DNA from 4 places in the Yersinia fenwicki genome. Region 3 is predicted to be linked to each of the others. Evidence: predicted binding sites of a transcription regulator. Region 3 holds the regulator's gene; each other region holds the start of a gene.

Region 1 (4,557 bases), 1.7 Mb from region 3:
CCCGACGATCAATTTCCCGCAGGCGCTTCTTACCATAGATATATTCGGCATTTTCCGAACGATCACCCATAGCCGCTGCTTCAGACACCGCCTGAGTGACTACTGGCCGCTCTTCTCGCCATAGATAGTGCAGCTCACGATCCAGTGCCTGCCAGCCTTCGCGGGTAATATAGTTACTTTTCGCCATACCGTTATCCACTTATTCCTTTGGCAGAAATGCCACTACTATACCTTAACCTTTTACCGATAAGTTCACGTTAGCTCAAGCTCGGCGACCACTCTACTGGCAATTTATCCGGGCAATCCGTATAACTATCTTCTGCCGTTTTTCCGACTCACTATCAAAATTGATATCAGACTTATGAATGAACAACTGAGCAGCATTATTGCAAGCGAAATACAGGCGCGACCAGAGCAAGTTATTGCCGCGATAAGCCTGCTGGATGAAGGTAATACCGTGCCCTTTATTTCACGGTATCGTAAGGAAGTTACCGGCGGGTTGGATGATACCCAGCTGCGCCAGTTGGAAAGCCGTTTGGGTTATCTGCGCGAACTTGAAGACAGACGCCAAACCATTCTTAAATCAATCGAAGATCAGGGCAAGCTCACCGACCAGCTAGCCAGTGCCATTAACGGCACGATGAGTAAGACTGAGCTGGAAGATTTATATCTTCCTTATAAGCAAAAGCGCCGCACCCGCGGCCAGATTGCGATTGAAGCTGGTCTGGAACCCTTAGCAGACAGCCTATGGAATGACCCACAGCAAGATCCGGAACAGGTCGCCCGCGCTTATGTCGACGCCGATAAAGGCGTGGCAGACACCAAAGCGGCGCTGGATGGGGCGCGCTATATCCTGATGGAGCGTTTTGCGGAAGATGCCACGTTGCTGGCAAAAGTGCGCCAATACTTGTGGAAAAACGCCCATTTGGTATCAAAAGTGGTGGAAGGCAAAGAGCTGGAAGGTGCCAAATTCCGCGATTACTTCGATCACCACGAACCTATCGCCCAAGTCCCTTCTCACCGCGCGCTGGCAATGTTCCGTGGTCGTAATGAAGGGGTGTTGCAACTGGCGCTGAACCCCGATCCACAATTTGATGAACCTCCTCGTGAAAGTCAGGGCGAGCAGATCATTATCAACCATTTGGATTTGCGCCTGAATAATGCACCGGCTGACAGCTGGCGCAAAGCCGTGGTCAACTGGACATGGCGTATTAAGGTGCTGATGCATCTTGAAACCGAGCTGATGAGCACCCTACGTGAACGGGCAGAAGACGAAGCTATCAATGTATTCGCTCGTAACATGCAAGATTTGCTGATGGCCGCTCCGGCGGGGATGCGAGCGACTATGGGCCTCGATCCAGGTCTGCGTACTGGGGTGAAAGTAGCGGTGGTTGATGCTACTGGCAAGCTGGTTGCCTTCGATACCATCTATCCTCATACCGGGCAGGCTGCTAAAGCCGCTGCCGTGGTGGCCGCCCTGTGCATCAAGCATCAGGTTGAATTGGTGGCTATTGGTAACGGCACCGCATCACGTGAAACAGAGCGCTTCTTTACCGAGCTGCAACAGCAATATCCGGCGGTGACGGCGCAAAAAGTCATTGTCAGTGAGGCTGGTGCTTCGGTGTATTCGGCCTCAGAGCTGGCCGCGCTGGAATTCCCTGATCTGGATGTTTCCATCCGTGGCGCAGTTTCTATTGCTCGCCGGTTGCAAGATCCGTTGGCTGAACTGGTTAAAATCGATCCGAAATCTATCGGGGTTGGTCAGTATCAGCATGACGTCAGCCAAAGCCAATTGGCGAAAAAGCTGGATGCGGTAGTAGAAGACTGCGTAAACGTCGTGGGTGTGGACTTGAACACCGCGTCAGTACCATTACTGACCCGCGTGGCTGGCCTGACCCGCATGATGGCGCAGAATATTGTAAACTGGCGTGATGAAAATGGGCGCTTCCATAACCGCGAGCAATTGTTGAAGGTCAGCCGCTTAGGGCCAAAAGCTTTCGAACAGTGCGCCGGTTTCTTGCGAATTAACCACGGGGATAACCCGCTGGATGCTTCAACGGTGCATCCAGAAACCTATCCGGTGGTCGAGCGTATTTTGGCAGCTACCGAGCAAGCATTGCAGGACTTAATGGGCAATGCCACAGCATTGCGTAGCCTCAACGCCCGCGATTTCACCACCGAAAAATTTGGCGTACCGACCGTTACAGATATCCTGCGCGAGTTAGAAAAACCGGGCCGAGATCCGCGTCCTGAATTTAAAACTGCGATATTTGCCGAAGGCGTGGAAACACTGAATGACCTGACACCGGGGATGATCCTCGAAGGCTCAGTGACTAACGTGACTAACTTTGGTGCGTTTGTCGATATCGGCGTTCATCAGGATGGTTTGGTGCATATCTCCTCACTGGCAGATAAGTTTGTCGATGACCCGCATAAGGTGGTGAAAGCCGGCGATATCGTCAAAGTTAAAGTCATGGAGGTGGATTTACAGCGCAAACGTATTGCTCTGACAATGCGCCTTGATGAGCAACCAGGTGAAAGCGGTTCACGTCGTGGTAATGGTGCTGAGAACCGTGCTAATACCAATAATGACAATCGTGGTGCCAGTCGACCGCGTAATAGCAATGAATCCAATAGCCGCCCACCCGCTAAAGGGCGAGCAGACAGTCATTCCGGTGGTAACCATTCCAGCAGCAACAACAGCGCCATGAGTGACGCATTGGCGGCGGCTTTTAAAAAACGCTGATATCTCAAGTAAGGGCCAGATTCTGTGGCCCTTTTTCATTGATCTTATTTCATCGAATTCTTCGGTTCAAACTCGTCCCTAACGCCATATTGAGCACCATTGCTCATATTTTTTTCTTCTATAAGATCGCAGCGTTATCTTTTAAATTAATTAGCACGCAATTCTTTTTTCGGTGTTCTATCACACTAAATCAGACGTAGACTGAACTGATTTAACATCATATTTAACATGAAGTTTAATTTAGTCCGTTATTACACTTAATTTATAAATAATTACGATAACACTCCATGTGTTAATTAAAATATGAATGTTACTTGATTCAAATCATAGTGAAGTGATTATGTTAATTATCGGTATTTCTAATTGTGACAGTAGCTTATACAAACATTCCATTAACTGATTTAACTCATCGTTCGCATTTGCGATCGCGCTAGTTTGGTGGTAAAACAAGCGCAAATAGAAATCAGACTCATTAATTAAAAAAATGAAATCGTAATGAATATTTACTTTTGAGTCTTTAACCTGAGTTGAATATGAAAACGATTCTTACTATTATTATTTTAATCATTATTTATTAGTGGTGGAACTTCTCTGAACTCTGGTGTGCTAATACGTTATAACGAGAGGCTTACATGCATCTGATCCCACAGCGCTCCTACAAAATTGTTGGTTTCTCACCTGAAATTAGCCCAGCTTACCGACAAAAATTATTATCACTGGGTATGCTTCCCGGCTCTTCATTTAATGTTGTCCGCCTGGCGCCATTAGGTGATCCCATTCAGATAGAAACCCGCAGAGTCAGTCTGGTGGTACGTAAAAAAGATTTAGACCTACTGACGCTAGACCTGCAGCCCTAATATTTCAAATTAACGTCTTATTCTGGCTGTGAGGTGATGTAGTAAAACCACCTTGCATAGGCCGATTTTAATCTACTGATATCACGTTGGATCATGAAAGCACTCACAATTGGCCTAATTGGCAACCCCAATGCGGGTAAAACTACCCTTTTCAACCAGTTAACTGGGGCTCGCCAACGGGTAGGTAACTGGGCTGGGGTCACTGTTGAGCGCAAAGAGGGCCACTTCAGCACCGCAAAGCATCAGGTGACGTTGGTTGACCTGCCGGGAACATACTCACTCACCACCATTTCTGAACAAACCTCACTGGATGAGCAAATTGCTTGCCACTATATCTTGAGCGGCGAAGCGGACTTATTGATTAACGTGGTAGATGCCGCCAATCTAGAGCGCAATCTCTATCTGACACTACAACTGATAGAGTTAGGTATCCCCTGTGTCGTGGCCCTCAATATGCTGGATATCGCCAAGAGTCAGCACATTGATATTGATATCGAAGCACTTTCTCAGCAATTGGGCTGCCCGGTTATTCCGCTGGTTTCTACGCGGGGGCAGGGTATCAATGAATTAAAAAACAGCATTGATGAGCTTCAACCCATACCTTTCAAGGCATTGGTTAACTACCCGCCGGTGCTACTCAGTGAAGTGGATAAGTTGGTGCAAGCGATGCCTGAGTCTTGGCCAGTGCAGCAGCGCCGCTGGCTGGCACTGCAAATATTAGAGGGTGATATCTATAGCCTGGCTCGTGCTGGCATCTCCCCTTCTATCGTGGAGCTGGCTCGTGAAAATCTGCGGCAAAACCAGCACGAAGACCCGGAACTGGTCATCGCCGATGCCCGCTATCAAAGTATTGCTCGTATCTGCGATATCGTCGGTAACTCACAGCAAGCTGAACCAAATCGCCTGACCCAAGTGCTTGATAAAGTGATTCTGAACCGCTGGTTAGGTGTACCT
Region 2 (4,557 bases), 2.1 Mb from region 3:
TTCGCCAGGCTTTAGGGGAAACTAAAATTCGTGAAGTTGGCCGTAATATACCTAAAAACTGAGATCAGGCGCAGTAATATTCACCGCGCCTGCTTTGATTATTTCGCGCCGCCCGCTTCCATGCCGACTAACCCAACTTTGAGATATCCTGATTTACGTAATGCATCCATCACGCTCATCAGTGTTTCATAATCCACCACTTTATCCGCCTGGAAGAAAATGGTGGTTTCTTTATTTGATTGGGTCACTTTATCCAGCGCAGCCGCCAGTGTATCGCGGTCAACCTGCTGATCACCAACATAAAGCTGATTATCGGCTTTCACTGTCAGAAATACCGGTTTCTCTGGCCGCGGCTGTGGTACCGCTGAAGATGCGGGTAAATCAACTTTGATATCAACTGTGGCCAATGGCGCTGCCACCATAAAAATAATCAGCAATACCAGCATGACATCGATGAAAGGGGTCACGTTAATTTCGTGCAGTTCACCGCTTTCATCAAGGTTATCGTTCATCCGCATGGCCATAAATCACCCCGCACGCAATTGATGAGGTTGCTTAGGAGACTTTGCTTCAGCGCTGCTGCTCAAATCAAGATCACGGCTCAGTAGTAATAATACCTGCGCAGCAACATCCCCTACCTGAGCACGGTAAGACCCAATCAAGCGAGCGAAGATATTATAGATAACCACCGCGGGGATTGCGGCCACCAAGCCGAGTGCTGTCGCCAGCAATGCTTCTGCAATACCCGGAGCAACAACCGCCAGATTAGTTGTTTGTGAGTGGGCAATACCGATAAAGCTATTCATAATGCCCCAAACCGTACCAAATAAGCCGACAAATGGAGAAATAGCACCGATGGTTGCCAGGAAGCCGTTGCCTTTACCCATTTGGCGGCTGATGGATGCCACTCGGCGCTCCAGACGGAAAGCAGTACGTTCTTTAATACCGTTGTTATCGTTCGATTCTGCCGATAACAAGCGCTCATTTTGTGCCTCACGCAGTAACAGGCCGCTGATACTCTCTGGAGAAAAAGCCTCTGCCCGCTCGGATGCAGTATCAAGGTCAGTAACCGTACCAATAACCTCATGCTCTTGCTGTAAGCGGCGACGTGCGCGGAATAACTCGGTACCTTTGGAGAATAAAATAGTCCAGGTCACAATGGATGCCAGAACCAGACCTATCATTACGCCTTTAACCACCACGTCGGCATGTTGATACATGCCCCAAACAGAGAGGTCCATTGCCAGCCCCTGTGGTGCTGGAGCCGTTAGTGACTGCACCATTGGCGCTGATGTGGTAGGGGTAACAGTGTCTGCATTAGCAGGAGTTGCCGCGACTGGGGTGATTTCCGGCGCAGGTAACGGGGTTGATGTTGCCGTAGCAGCAGATGCAGCAACGGCACTGCTGTTGCCTGGCGCGGCAAATGCATGACTGGTTAAACCTACCACCAGCAATAATGCCATCGCACCTTTCATCATTCGGCCCTGCACGAATGACTTATCTTTAATTTTTTTGCCAGCTGTTTTCACGCTGTGCCTCCACCCAATATACAGATCAATTTAAGGACGAAATCAGCTGCCGATCATATCAAACAAATGGGGGATTGATAGTAATTATCATTAGTATTTACGCCTATTTTTTGAGAAAAAACAAGAATTGCCCTGATATCAGGGACTACGCGGCATGATAATCGGGTAGGAGATCTTGGCTGTAAAGACGGAATGACATGTGGTGTAAAGATAAGAAAGGATTAATTGCATAAGCTACGCCCACATCATTAAGGCATCACTTAACGCCCCTTCCTTAATAAATTCCCTATTTTGCTACTTACGCAGCATTTTTACATCGCAAATTAACAGAAAACAGCAAGTCACCCTCTTGAGTTATTTTCATGGTGAAAGCTACTCTCACACCACAATCATCATGCTAACGTAAGTAATAAATACATCCCAATAATGAATGCTGGCCATCGAATAATGGGCACGCTGATAAGAAGGTGACAACGCGACATGTCTGCAAATAAACCTACGATAGAAAAACTGGAAACAGCCTTAGTTAGCGCGGGCAGGAGTAAGAGATTCACCCAAGGCTCGGTCAATACCGTTATTCAGCGCGCATCTTCTCTGATATTTGACTCGGTGAAAGCGAAAAAACATGCCACGATTAATCGCGGCAATGGTGAGTTATTCTATGGCCGCAGAGGCACGCTAACCCACTTCTCCTTGCAAGAAGCGATGACTGAACTCGAAGGCGGCGCGGGTTGTGTGCTTTATCCTTGCGGTGCAGCGGCTATCAGCAATGCCATTTTATCATTTGTTTCCACCGGTGATCACGTGTTGATGACCGGCTCGGCCTATGAACCGGCGCAAAGTTTTTGCGATAAAATTTTATCGCGCATGAACATCGCCACCACTTATTTCGACCCCATGATGGGCGCGGAGATAGCCACATTAATCACACCGGAAACCAAAGTGGTTTTCCTTGAATCACCTGGCTCCATCACCATGGAAGTGCAAGATATTCCCGCCATAGTGAAAGCTATCCGTACAGTTGCTCCTGAAATGATTATCATGATGGACAATACATGGGCGGCAGGAGTGCTATTTAAAGCATTGGATTTTGATATTGATATATCCATCCAATCAGGTACTAAATATATTATTGGCCATTCCGATGCCATGCTGGGGATTGCTGTTGCCAATGAGCGTTGTTGGGAGCAACTGCGGGAAGACTCATACCTGATGGGGCAAATGGTGGATGCCGATACCGCTTATCTTGCCAGTCGAGGCTTACGTACGCTGGGTGTGCGCTTAAAGCAGCACGAAAAAAACAGCATTGAAATTGCCAACTGGCTAGCAAAGCGCCCGGAAGTTTCTACGGTTTATCACCCCGCACTGCCCGGCTGTAAAGGGCATGAATTCTACAAACGAGATTTTACCGGCTGCAATGGTCTGTTTTCTTTTGAATTAAAAGAAGAGTTAACGCAGCAACAATTAGAGGCCTATCTCGACCACTTTACCCATTTCAGTATGGCTTTCTCATGGGGTGGATTTGAGTCCTTGATTCTGGGTTATCAGCCCAAAGATATCCAGGCAATCCGCAAATATGAGGGAGAGGGAATCAAAGGCACACTATTGCGTCTGCATATTGGACTAGAGAATGTGCAAGATTTGAAGGACGATTTAACCGCTGGGTTTGAGCGCATCAAAGCCACGCAGTAAAACTTCTGAGTGATAGGGTTTGTTAATGCGCGGTGACAATATCTGCGCATTAATCCCCTCTTACATTAATAATATCAACAGCACGTATATATACCCTCAAAAATTTGGTTATTGAGGATAAGATCAATGTGGATCAGCGCCATTACGGATACACTAGGTAAGACCTTACAACAATATCCTCACACGATAGGCAAACAGGAACAGAAATGGATGTATTACGCGAAATCCTTCATGCCTTATGGCAGCAGGATTTTAGTAAACTTGCCGACCCGAATGTGATTTGGGTTATTTACGGCATACTCTTTACCACCCTCTTTTTAGAAAATGGTTTGCTACCGGCTTCTTTCCTCCCCGGTGATAGCTTGTTGCTATTGGCGGGTGCATTAATTGCCAAGGGTGTCATGGGATTCTTGCCCACCATGATAATTTTGACCGCCGCGGCCAGCCTGGGTTGTTGGCTGAGTTACTTGCAAGGGTTGTGGTTGGGGGATACCAAAGTGGTGAAAAGGTGGCTGTTACAACTGCCGGTTCACTATCGCCAGCGCGCCCATAACCTGTTTGTGCGCCACGGTTTGGCGGCGCTAATTATTGGCCGATTCCTGGCTTTTGTACGGACTTTACTACCGACTCTGGCAGGCATTTCCGGCTTAAACAGCACTCGTTTTCAGTTCTTTAACTGGCTCAGTGGGCTGCTATGGGTGGGGAGTGTCGTGGGGTTGGGCTTTGCACTGAGCCATATTCCGCTGGTTAAGCACTATGAAAATCAAGTCATGACAGCATTGATGATTTTGCCGATTGTCTTGTTACTGGTAGGGTTGGTTGGTACGCTGGTGTTGGTCTGGTGTAAACGTAAAAGTGTGACTGAGTAAAGCTCTGCTACTCAAGCAGTTAAACGGCGCTTGATGCGCCGTTTTTCTTGAATGTCACCTCAGTTAGTACGCAGCTTGGCGACTTCTTCGCTCGGCGTGAGACCAAAATAGCGCTTAAACTCACGGCTAAATTGTGATGCGCTCTCATATCCCACCTTATTCGCAGCGGTACTGGCTTTTAGCCCATCGTGTAGCATCATCATTCGCGCACGGTGCAACCGGTAAGATTTCAGATATTGCAGCGGAGAGGTGTTGGTCACCGCTTTGAAATTATGATGAAACGCCGAGACGCTCATGTTCACATCCGCGGCTAATTGTTCAACATTCAAGTTATCTGCAAACTGATTTTCGATACGCCGCAATGTCTTGGTAATTTGATTGAAATGACCGTGGCGATTAACTAATGCCTGCAATGCCCCGCCACACTTGCCACACAACACGTAGTAGATAATTTCCCGCACGATTTG
Region 3 (4,557 bases):
TAATGAATATCTGACTCAGTTTACGGGCGATCAGTGGAAACGCACTAAAGACGACAATAACGTATTAATGACGCCGGAATCTCGCTTCGTTAAAAATGAGGCGGTGAAAACATTAGCGGCGACTAACCTGCGTGGGCAAATTATCCCGACACCAATGGAAGTGAAGGTTCACCAACAAGATGCCGACTTGAGTCAAGGTGTGGCGCTTGATCTGAGTACTTTATCAAAGCCCGCTGCTGACGCGGTGATGCAGCGTTTTGAATTACTTGGCTTGAAGTTGGGTTCAACGGGGTTCCCGATTAAAACCTTAATTCAGCCGTCTGCTTTTAAAGGTGACTTAGCCGTTTCAGGGGCATATGAGCTGAAAATCGGTGAAAAGGGCGCACAAGTCATTGGTTTTGACCCTACAGGTGTATTTTACGGCCTGCAATCTATCCTTTCTTTAGTCCCGACTGATGGTAGCAAGAAGATTGCGACATTGGATGCCAAAGATGCGCCACGCTTTGAATACCGTGGTGTTTTCCTGGATGTCGGGCGTAACTTCAAAACTAAAGATGCAGTATTGCGTTTGCTCGATCAGATGGCCGCTTACAAACTGAATAAATTCCACTTCCATCTGAGCGATGATGAAGGCTGGCGTATTGAGATACCAGGCCTACCAGAACTGACCGATGTGGGCAGCAAGCGTTGCCACGATTTAACGGAAAACACCTGCTTACTGCCGCAATTGGGCTCTGGCCCAGATAGCAATAATTTGGGCTCCGGTCACTTTACCCGTGATGATTACATCGACATTTTGAAATACGCTAAAGCCCGCCAAATTGAGGTCATCCCTGAGATTGATATGCCCGCCCATGCGCGAGCAGCAGTCGTCTCAATGGAAGCTCGTTACAACAATTTGATGAAGCAGGGTAAGGAAAAAGAGGCCAACGAATTCCGCCTGGTTGACCCGACAGATGATTCCAACACGACTTCTGTTCAGTTCTATGAACGCAAAAGTTATCTCAACCCGTGTCTGGATTCGTCTAAACGCTTTGTCGACAAAGTGATTGGCGAAATGGCTGAGATGCACAAAGAAGCGGGTATGCCTCTCAACACTTGGCATTTTGGCGGTGATGAGGCGAAAAATATCCGACTGGGCGCGGGCTTCCAGGACAAAAATGGCACGATTGAGCCAGGAAAAGGCATTATTGATAAGAGTATTGAAGATAAGCCGTGGGCCAAATCACAAGTTTGTCAGGATATGGTCAAGCAAGGAAAAATTCAGGATGTTGAGCACCTTTCCAGCCACTTTGCTATTGAAGTCAGCAAGTTGGTGAATGCTCATGGCATTGAAAAAATGCAAGCCTGGCAAGACGGTCTTAAAGATGCCAAATCGTCGAAAGACTTTGCCACTAAACGGGTGGGCGTTAATTTCTGGGATACCCTCTATTGGGGCGGGGCCGATTCAATCAATGATTGGGCCAATAAAGGGTATGAAGTGGTCGCATCGAATCCGGATTATGTCTACTTCGACATGCCATATGAAGTTAACCCCAATGAGCGCGGTTATTACTGGGCAACTCGCTTTAGCGACGAAGCTAAAGTCTTTAGTTTCGCGCCGGATAACATGCCACAAAATGCGGAAACATCGGTCGACCGTGACGGTAATCATTTCAGTGCTAAAAGTGATAAACCTTGGCCTGGTGTGCACGGTATTTCCGGTCAATCGTGGAACGAAACAGTACGAACTGATGAACAAATGGAATACATGATTTTCCCTCGTGTATTACCACTGGCTGAACGTGCCTGGCATCGTGCGTCTTGGGAGCAGGATTATAAAGCTGGCCGTGAGTACAAAGGTGGCGAAACGCACATGGTTGACACCAAGGCGTTGAGTACCGATTGGCAGCGTTTTGCCAACATCATGGGCCAACGTGAATTAGCAAAACTGGATAAAGCGGGTGTGGCTTACCGCTTACCGATTCCGGGAGCACGCATTGTCGCAGGGGCGTTGGAAGCTAACATCTCCTTGCCGGGGCTGATAATTGAGTATTCCACCGATGGCGGTAAGCAATGGCAGAAATATGATGCCAAAGCACAACCTAAAGTCAGTGGCGACGTATTGATTCGTTCCATTAGCCCGGATGGTAAACGCAGTAGTCGTGCGGAGCCGGTTAAGGTTTGACTATTGCTGTCAAAGTGCTGTGTCTGATGTTAACCCCTGTTTGCTGAGGTTTAGGTAAACACTATTAAGTGAAGTTGAGTTGATGGTTTTTCCCCCGGTAAGTCCGGGGTTTTTTTTGCTTTAAATTTATGTAGGTAGCAATAGGGTATAAATAAGAATGACCACCTGACTCCCGACCGAGTTGTACTCGGATGACTGAGCGGGAAAGGCGGCCATCTTGCAGATTATTTAATTCAATAACGCTTAAAATATTTATAAATCAACGCGATAAAACTACATTATCTTTTATCGTGCGCAGATTCATTCTCACGGCAATCGCCGCTTTCACAGTGGCCGTACAGATACAGACTGTGATTGGTTAGCTTGATACCATGCTGTTTAGCAATTTCACGTTGAAGCGATTCAATGGATTCATTACTAAATTCGATCACTTTGCCGCAATCCAGGCAAATCAGGTGATCGTGATGATGTTGCTGCGTCAGCTCAAAGACTGATTTACCACCTTCGAAATTATGGCGGGTAACAATACCGGCATCATCAAACTGATTCAGTACACGGTAAACCGTTGCCAAACCAATTTCTTCACCGATGTCGATCAGCTTTTTATAAAGATCTTCCGCGCTGACGTGATGGCACACCGGATCTTGCAACACTTCCAGAATTTTAAGCCGTGGCAGTGTTACTTTAAGGCCTGCGTTTTTTAAGGCTTTGTTGTTGTCAGTCATGCGGATTCAGTCCTGTTACTATCGATTCAAATTAAGGCTGTTCAGCCTATGACATCCGTGGCGCAATATTCTCAATTGCGTCTCATTATAGAACTGCTAGCCCCAAATGAAAACCGTGGTTGTTAACAAAGATATAATTGCACACTTTGCCCGATTAATCATGCAATGTATTGATGAATGGGATTGTCGCATAATTTAAGTATATGACTGCAAAATATAAGGTTACAAATTTGTAGCAGTTTATTTTCATTTTGCACGGATGAAAGTGCGGATTTGTGGGTGGCTTAACAGAGTATAACCAGAGGGATAGAAGCAGCGGAAACGCGCGGCAATATTAAATTTCATCCTCGCGTTTCCGACATGACAAATTAACCGGTAATATCGGCCAGATTCAGTTCTTCGCTGATCTGTTTAACCCAAGCTTCAACGCGCTCATTTGTCAATTCTGGCTGACGATCTTCATCAATAGCTAAACCAATAAAGTGATCGTCATCCGCCAAGCCTTTGGATGCTTCAAAGTGGTAGCCAGATGTTGGCCAGTGACCGACGATAGCAGCACCGCGTGGTTCGATGATATCGCGCACTGTTCCCATCGCATCACAGAAATATTCTGCATAGTCTTCCTGATCGCCACAGCCAAATATAGCAACCAATTTGCCGTTGAAATCAATTTCTTCTAGTGTCGGGAAGAAATCATCCCAATCACATTGAGCTTCACCGTAATACCAGGTTGGGATACCGATGAGCAGAATATCAAAGCCTTCTAAATCTTCTTTAGTGCTTTTGGCAATGTCGTGAACCTCAGCAACATCTTTACCGAGTTGCTTTTGGATCATCTTGGCAATGTTTTCGGTATTGCCAGTATCGCTGCCAAAGAAAATGCCTACAGTTGCCATATAACTTAATACCTTTTAAATTCAAATTGTTATGCAAACTACTGAGCGTTTGACCCAATAATATAACACATGTATAGGGCCATATAATGCCAGAAAATCTCGTCGGGCCGATATCAAGATTATGCGATATTAAATTTTTGTAAGTGGCTCAACCTTATAACCTCATTGCCGATAACAGCGATGTAACCGAATGGTTGCAATTTGCAGTGAAGGAGAACAAACATGCAGTTTTTAAGAAATATTACTATCAGAGCCGCGCTGCTTTGGGTACTTGGGGCATTTTGCCTGCTATGGGGCGGCGTATCTGGTTATACGTTGCTATCGTTGAATCAACTAACTCAATCCTCTAATGCTAATAGTGTGTTAGTTGAAAACATGAATTTAGTTAATCAGGGGACGGATCAATATTTTCGGATGGTGACACGTCTTGCTCGCTGAGTCGATTACCGTCAGAGCGGCAACATTGCAGATGCAGATAAGGAACTTAAATCATCCAATGCAGCACTTGAAAATCTGAAACAGAAGTTGGCGCAGTTTACAGCCATCGACCATGCACAGATTGATCCCAAATTGGTAAATGGTGTGATTGATGGGTGGAGCGGATTGATTGATCAAGGTGTCACTCCGCTGTATGAGGCGGCAATGGCGAATAACAGTGCGGCTTATCAGGATTTAGCCAAAAAGACAGTGCCGGCGCTGAGCCGACAATATGGCTCTGTTGCGGAGAATTTTAATCAAGCTGCATCCAAGGCCATCGGGGTGGCTAAAG
Region 4 (4,557 bases), 1.6 Mb from region 3:
GCACCTTTCCAGTGCCATTGCAGCCAGCGGCTGGAGTTAACGATGGAACCGTTTTCTTCAGCGAAACAAGTGGATGGCAAGCGGAATACCTCGGTTTGAATTTTCGATGGATCGACATCGTTAAATTCACCGTGGTTTTGCCAGAAATTCGCAGTTTCCGTATTGAGCGGGTCAATAGTCACCAGGAACTTCAGTTTCGACAGTGATGCCACTACTTTGTTTTTGTTCGGGAACGACGCGACCGGATTAAAGCCCTGGCAAATATAGCCATTCACTTTACCCTGCGACATCATCTCGAAATACTGCAAGACGTCGTAGCCTTTATCCCACTTAGGTAACCAGTCGTAGCCCCAGCCGTTCTCTTTCTGGGCTTTATCACCGTAGAAACTTTTCATCAGACTGACGAAGAATTTCGGGTAATTACTCCAGTAGTTAACCTGGCCCGGTAACAAGGTTTTCGGGGTATTGGCCTTCAGGTACGTATCAATATCCGGCTGCTTTTCTGACGGCAAATTCATATAGCCCGTCAAGCTTTGTGACAGTAAGCCCAGGTCAGTTAAGCCCTGAATATTAGAGTGACCGCGCAAGGCGTTAATACCGCCCCCTGCCATCCCCATATTACCCAGCAGCAATTGGATCATCGCCATAGTACGGATGTTCTGCGCACCAACCGAGTGCTGTGTCCAGCCCAGCGCATACAGGAACGTGGCAGTTTTATTGGACACGCTGGTTTCGGCGAGATATTCGCAAACCTGTAAGAAATCTTCTTTTGGCGTACCGCAGATGTTGGAAACCACCTCTGGCGTGTAACGGCTGACGTGTTCTTTCAGCAAGTTCCACACACAGCGCGGGTCTTGTAATGTGACATCGCGTTTGGCAAAGCCGTTTTCATCCAGCTGGTAATTCCAGGTGGTTTTGTCGTATTTGCGGCTTTCGGCGTCATAACCACTGAATAAACCCTCATCAAAGGTATAGTCTTCCCGCACCAGCAAGCTGGCGTTGGTATAAGCTTCGACGTATTCACGGTTAATTTTGTTATTGGTCATCAGATACAACAACACGCCGGATAGGAACGCAATATCGCTACCGGAACGGATTGGCGTGTAGAAATCAGCCACCGAAGCAGTACGGGTAAAGCGTGGGTCTATCACCAGCAACTTGGCATTGTTGTGGATTTTGGCTTCCATCGCCCAGCGGAACCCCACCGGATGCGCTTCTGCCGCATTACCGCCCATGACGATAACTAAGTCTGCGTTCTTGATGTCAACCCAGTGGTTAGTCATCGCACCGCGACCAAATGTTGGAGCAAGACTTGCTACCGTTGGTCCGTGTCAGACACGTGCTTGGTTGTCTACGGCAAGCATGCCGAGAGCGCGACTAAATTTCTGGGTCAGATAACCCGTCTCATTACTGGATGCAGAAGCACACAGCATACCGGTACTCAGCCAACGGTTGACGGTCACGCCCGCATCGTTAGTCTTAATGAAATTAGCGTCCCGGTCTTCTTTCATCAGCTTGGCAATGCGGTCAAATGCATCATTCCAAGTGATTCGCTGCCATTTGTCTGAACCTGGTGCGCGATATTCTGGGTATTTCAAGCGGCTTTCGCTGTGAATAAAATCCACCAGCCCAGCACCTTTAGGACACAGCGCCCCGCGGTTTACCGGATGATCCGGATCCCCTTCAATGTGGAAAATACTCTCTTTGGCGTTTTTAGCACCATCGCCGAGGCTATACATCAAAAGCCCGCAACCGACGGAGCAATATGTGCAGGTATTCCGCGTTTCACGGGCGCGCAGCAACTTATAATTGCGCGTTTCCGCTAGCGCCACTGACGGCGCAAAGCCGAGTGCCGCGACCGTAGTTCCTGCCATACCGCCAGCGCAGATCTTAAAGAACTGCCTTCTGCTGACCTGCATGGATCTCTCCTTCATTCATTGTCACATTGTATAAATTTAAAATTCAGTTCTCGCTTCCCTCAACAAAACCAGAAGCGCTAAAATCGCTAAAGCGATATCACCTTTATCGGTGTGGGATACATTTCTATATAAATATAATTATACCCATACCATTCTTAATGTGAATGTTACCACATTGTGATTATGGGTTATAACTTTCAGGGCCGCATAGTGAGCCAGATAAAACCATCAGATATTGACCTTGCCACCGGAATTTGCGGTGCCAAACAACTTAACGTGCTAGAACGCCATCAAATGACCAAGCCGCAATTGGATTGGCTAGCAGAAGAAGTGCCGGTAGCTCTGGTGTATAACGGCATTTCCCATGTGGTTATGATGGCCACCCCTAAGGATTTAGAGGCTTTCGCACTGGGGTTTTCGTTGTCAGAAGGTATTATTAGCGCGCCACAAGAAATCTATGCCATTGATGTTTCGCCCAGTTGTAATGGTATAGAAGTGAATATTGAACTCTCCAGCCGCCGTTTTTCCGGTTTAAAAGAACGCCGCCGAGCTATGGCAGGCCGCACTGGATGCGGGGTTTGTGGTATCGAACAACTGGACGATATTTTTCGCCCAATAACCCCCTTACCCTTCACACAAACCTTCGACCTCAACTATTTAGACCGCGCACTTGCACAGCTCAAGCAGGTGCAAACCGTGGGTCAACTGACCGGTTGTACCCATGCTGCCGCCTGGATTAATCCTCAAGGCGAATTATTAGGTGGCTGTGAAGATGTAGGTCGTCATGTGGCACTGGATAAACTGCTCGGGGTTCGAGCCAAACAGCCGTGGCAGCAGGGTGCGGTGCTGGTTTCCAGCCGCGCCAGCTATGAGATGGTGCAGAAAACCGCCATGTGTGGCGCCGAGATTTTATTTGCTGTTTCAGCTGCAACAACCTTAGCAGTTGAAGTCGCCGAACGTTGTAATCTCACCTTGATTGGCTTCAGTAAACCCGGCCGGGCAACGGTGTATACACATCCCCAGCGGATTCAGGAATAGAAAGACCATACAATAAGTACGGCATTGATAATCATTTTCAATATCATTTAATTAACTATAATGATCCGAATGCTTACGCGGTGCTTACTTTTTTTGTGCCGCCTTACACCTACGGAGACGATGATTATGAGTTACTCACTGCCATCCCTACCTTATGCTTATGACGCCCTGGAACCACACTTCGATAAGCAGACGATGGAGATCCATCACACCAAACACCACCAAACCTATGTTAACAATGCAAATACGGTGTTGGAGAGCTTCCCTGAGCTGGCTAAATTCAGTGTTGAAGATCTGATCAAAGATCTGGACAAAGTTCCAGCTGAAAAACGCACCTTTATGCGTAATAACGCTGGTGGTCACGCTAACCACAGCCTGTTCTGGAAGGGCTTGAAACTGGGCACCACTCTGACCGGTGACCTGAAAGCCGCTATCGAACGTGACTTCGGCAGCGTTGATAGCTTCAAAGAAAAATTTGAACAAGCTGCGGCAACGCGTTTCGGTTCAGGCTGGGCCTGGCTGGTACTGAAAGACGACGGCAAACTGGCTGTTGTGTCGACTGCTAACCAAGACAGCCCGCTGATGGGTGAAGCTGTTTCTGGTGCATCAGGTTTCCCGATTGTGGGCCTGGATGTGTGGGAACACGCTTACTACCTGAAATTCCAAAACCGCCGCCCAGACTACATAAAAGCATTCTGGAACGTAGTTAACTGGGACGAAGCAGCCGCGCGTTTCGCTCAAGCTAAGTAACGAAAGTAGCTATACCCTATAGCTTCAAGTTCGAAAGATACATGCCAGCAAGGTCCTCTTGCTGGCATTTTTTATTGCTACTTACTGGCTTTTTTATTGTTAAAGTTTAATCAATTCCTGCCGATAGAATGTACAAGAAGGTCACTGGTATTCATGGATATTAGATCCATGAACTATAACCCTAAATAATTCGAGTTACAGGAAGGCGGCCAACGCACATGCAACTTGAAGTATAACGGGTATTACGTTTGGGAAAAGCACTCTTGCCAAGGCTGCCCCGCATACCGCCAGTTCCCCGAAATCCTCTAATAATTAGACCTCCCCAAACTCACCTACGCTGATTGATTTGCAGCAAAAACACCGCATAACGGAGAAGAACATGGCAGCATTTAGCAAAGTTTTTGGTAACTTTGAAAACGTGAAAGTCGGTAAAAAGCTGGGATTAAGCTTTTTCCTGATGTTGTTGTTGGTTGGGATCATCGCTGGTACCACCGCATATCATTTCTCCGCCATTGAAAAACATGCTTATAAAGTCGATTTGAGCTACAAAATTAATGATGAGGCTAATCAGGCGAAATATAACCGTGCGCTATATGAACGTACCTATGACCTGAAATACATCAAAGAAAACTCTCAACATATCAATAATATAAAAAATTTATTAACCCAAAGCGAAAGTCTTAGTTGGTCGGAAAACAACCGCAAGACAATCAGTAGCATTGCCGATGTGGTAGACGAATATCTGCAACAACAAAGCAATTTTGTTAATGCAGTGGCTCATAAGGACGATGTACGCAAAAGTTGGAATATCTCTGAAACGCAAAAGAACCTCAATGAGTTACAACAAAGT

What was found. The regulator Fur, encoded in region 3, represses iron uptake genes when iron is present. The targets are predictions, from matches to a motif close to ATAATAATGAGAACNACTATCAA.
Positions count from the first base shown of each region.
Region 1: a site for Fur is predicted at 3,280-3,302, ahead of feoA (ferrous iron transporter A). Genes of this name have one in related genera too.
Region 2: a site for Fur is predicted at 1,604-1,626, ahead of exbB (tol-pal system-associated acyl-CoA thioesterase). Genes of this name have one in related genera too.
Region 4: a site for Fur is predicted at 2,982-3,004, ahead of sodA (superoxide dismutase [Mn]). Genes of this name have one in related genera too.

Region 1 is NZ_CP170755.1:224,565-229,121, reverse strand. Features, by position in the region: gene greB (transcription elongation factor GreB) at 1-187, opposite strand, end outside; gene ACF3VQ_RS00905 (Tex family protein) at 362-2,746, shown strand; gene feoA (ferrous iron transporter A) at 3,379-3,603, shown strand; gene feoB (Fe(2+) transporter permease subunit FeoB) at 3,697-4,557, shown strand, end outside.
Region 2 is NZ_CP170755.1:617,147-621,703, reverse strand. Features, by position in the region: gene ACF3VQ_RS02825 (TadE/TadG family type IV pilus assembly protein) at 1-62, shown strand, start outside; gene exbD (TonB system transport protein ExbD) at 99-524, opposite strand; gene exbB (tol-pal system-associated acyl-CoA thioesterase) at 528-1,529, opposite strand; gene metC (cystathionine beta-lyase) at 2,010-3,221, shown strand; gene ACF3VQ_RS02805 (DedA family protein) at 3,428-4,090, shown strand; gene ACF3VQ_RS02800 (AraC family transcriptional regulator N-terminal domain-containing protein) at 4,150-4,557, opposite strand, start outside.
Region 3 is NZ_CP170755.1:3,199,501-3,204,057, reverse strand. Features, by position in the region: gene ACF3VQ_RS14650 (beta-N-acetylhexosaminidase) at 1-2,167, shown strand, start outside; gene fur (ferric iron uptake transcriptional regulator) at 2,446-2,892, opposite strand; gene fldA (flavodoxin FldA) at 3,261-3,788, opposite strand; partial or broken gene ACF3VQ_RS14635 (methyl-accepting chemotaxis protein) at 4,011-4,557, shown strand, end outside.
Region 4 is NZ_CP170755.1:42,702-47,258, reverse strand. Features, by position in the region: gene fdnG (formate dehydrogenase-N subunit alpha) at 1-1,919, opposite strand, end outside; gene fdhD (formate dehydrogenase accessory sulfurtransferase FdhD) at 2,103-2,957, shown strand; gene sodA (superoxide dismutase [Mn]) at 3,084-3,707, shown strand; gene ACF3VQ_RS00190 (methyl-accepting chemotaxis protein) at 4,087-4,557, shown strand, end outside.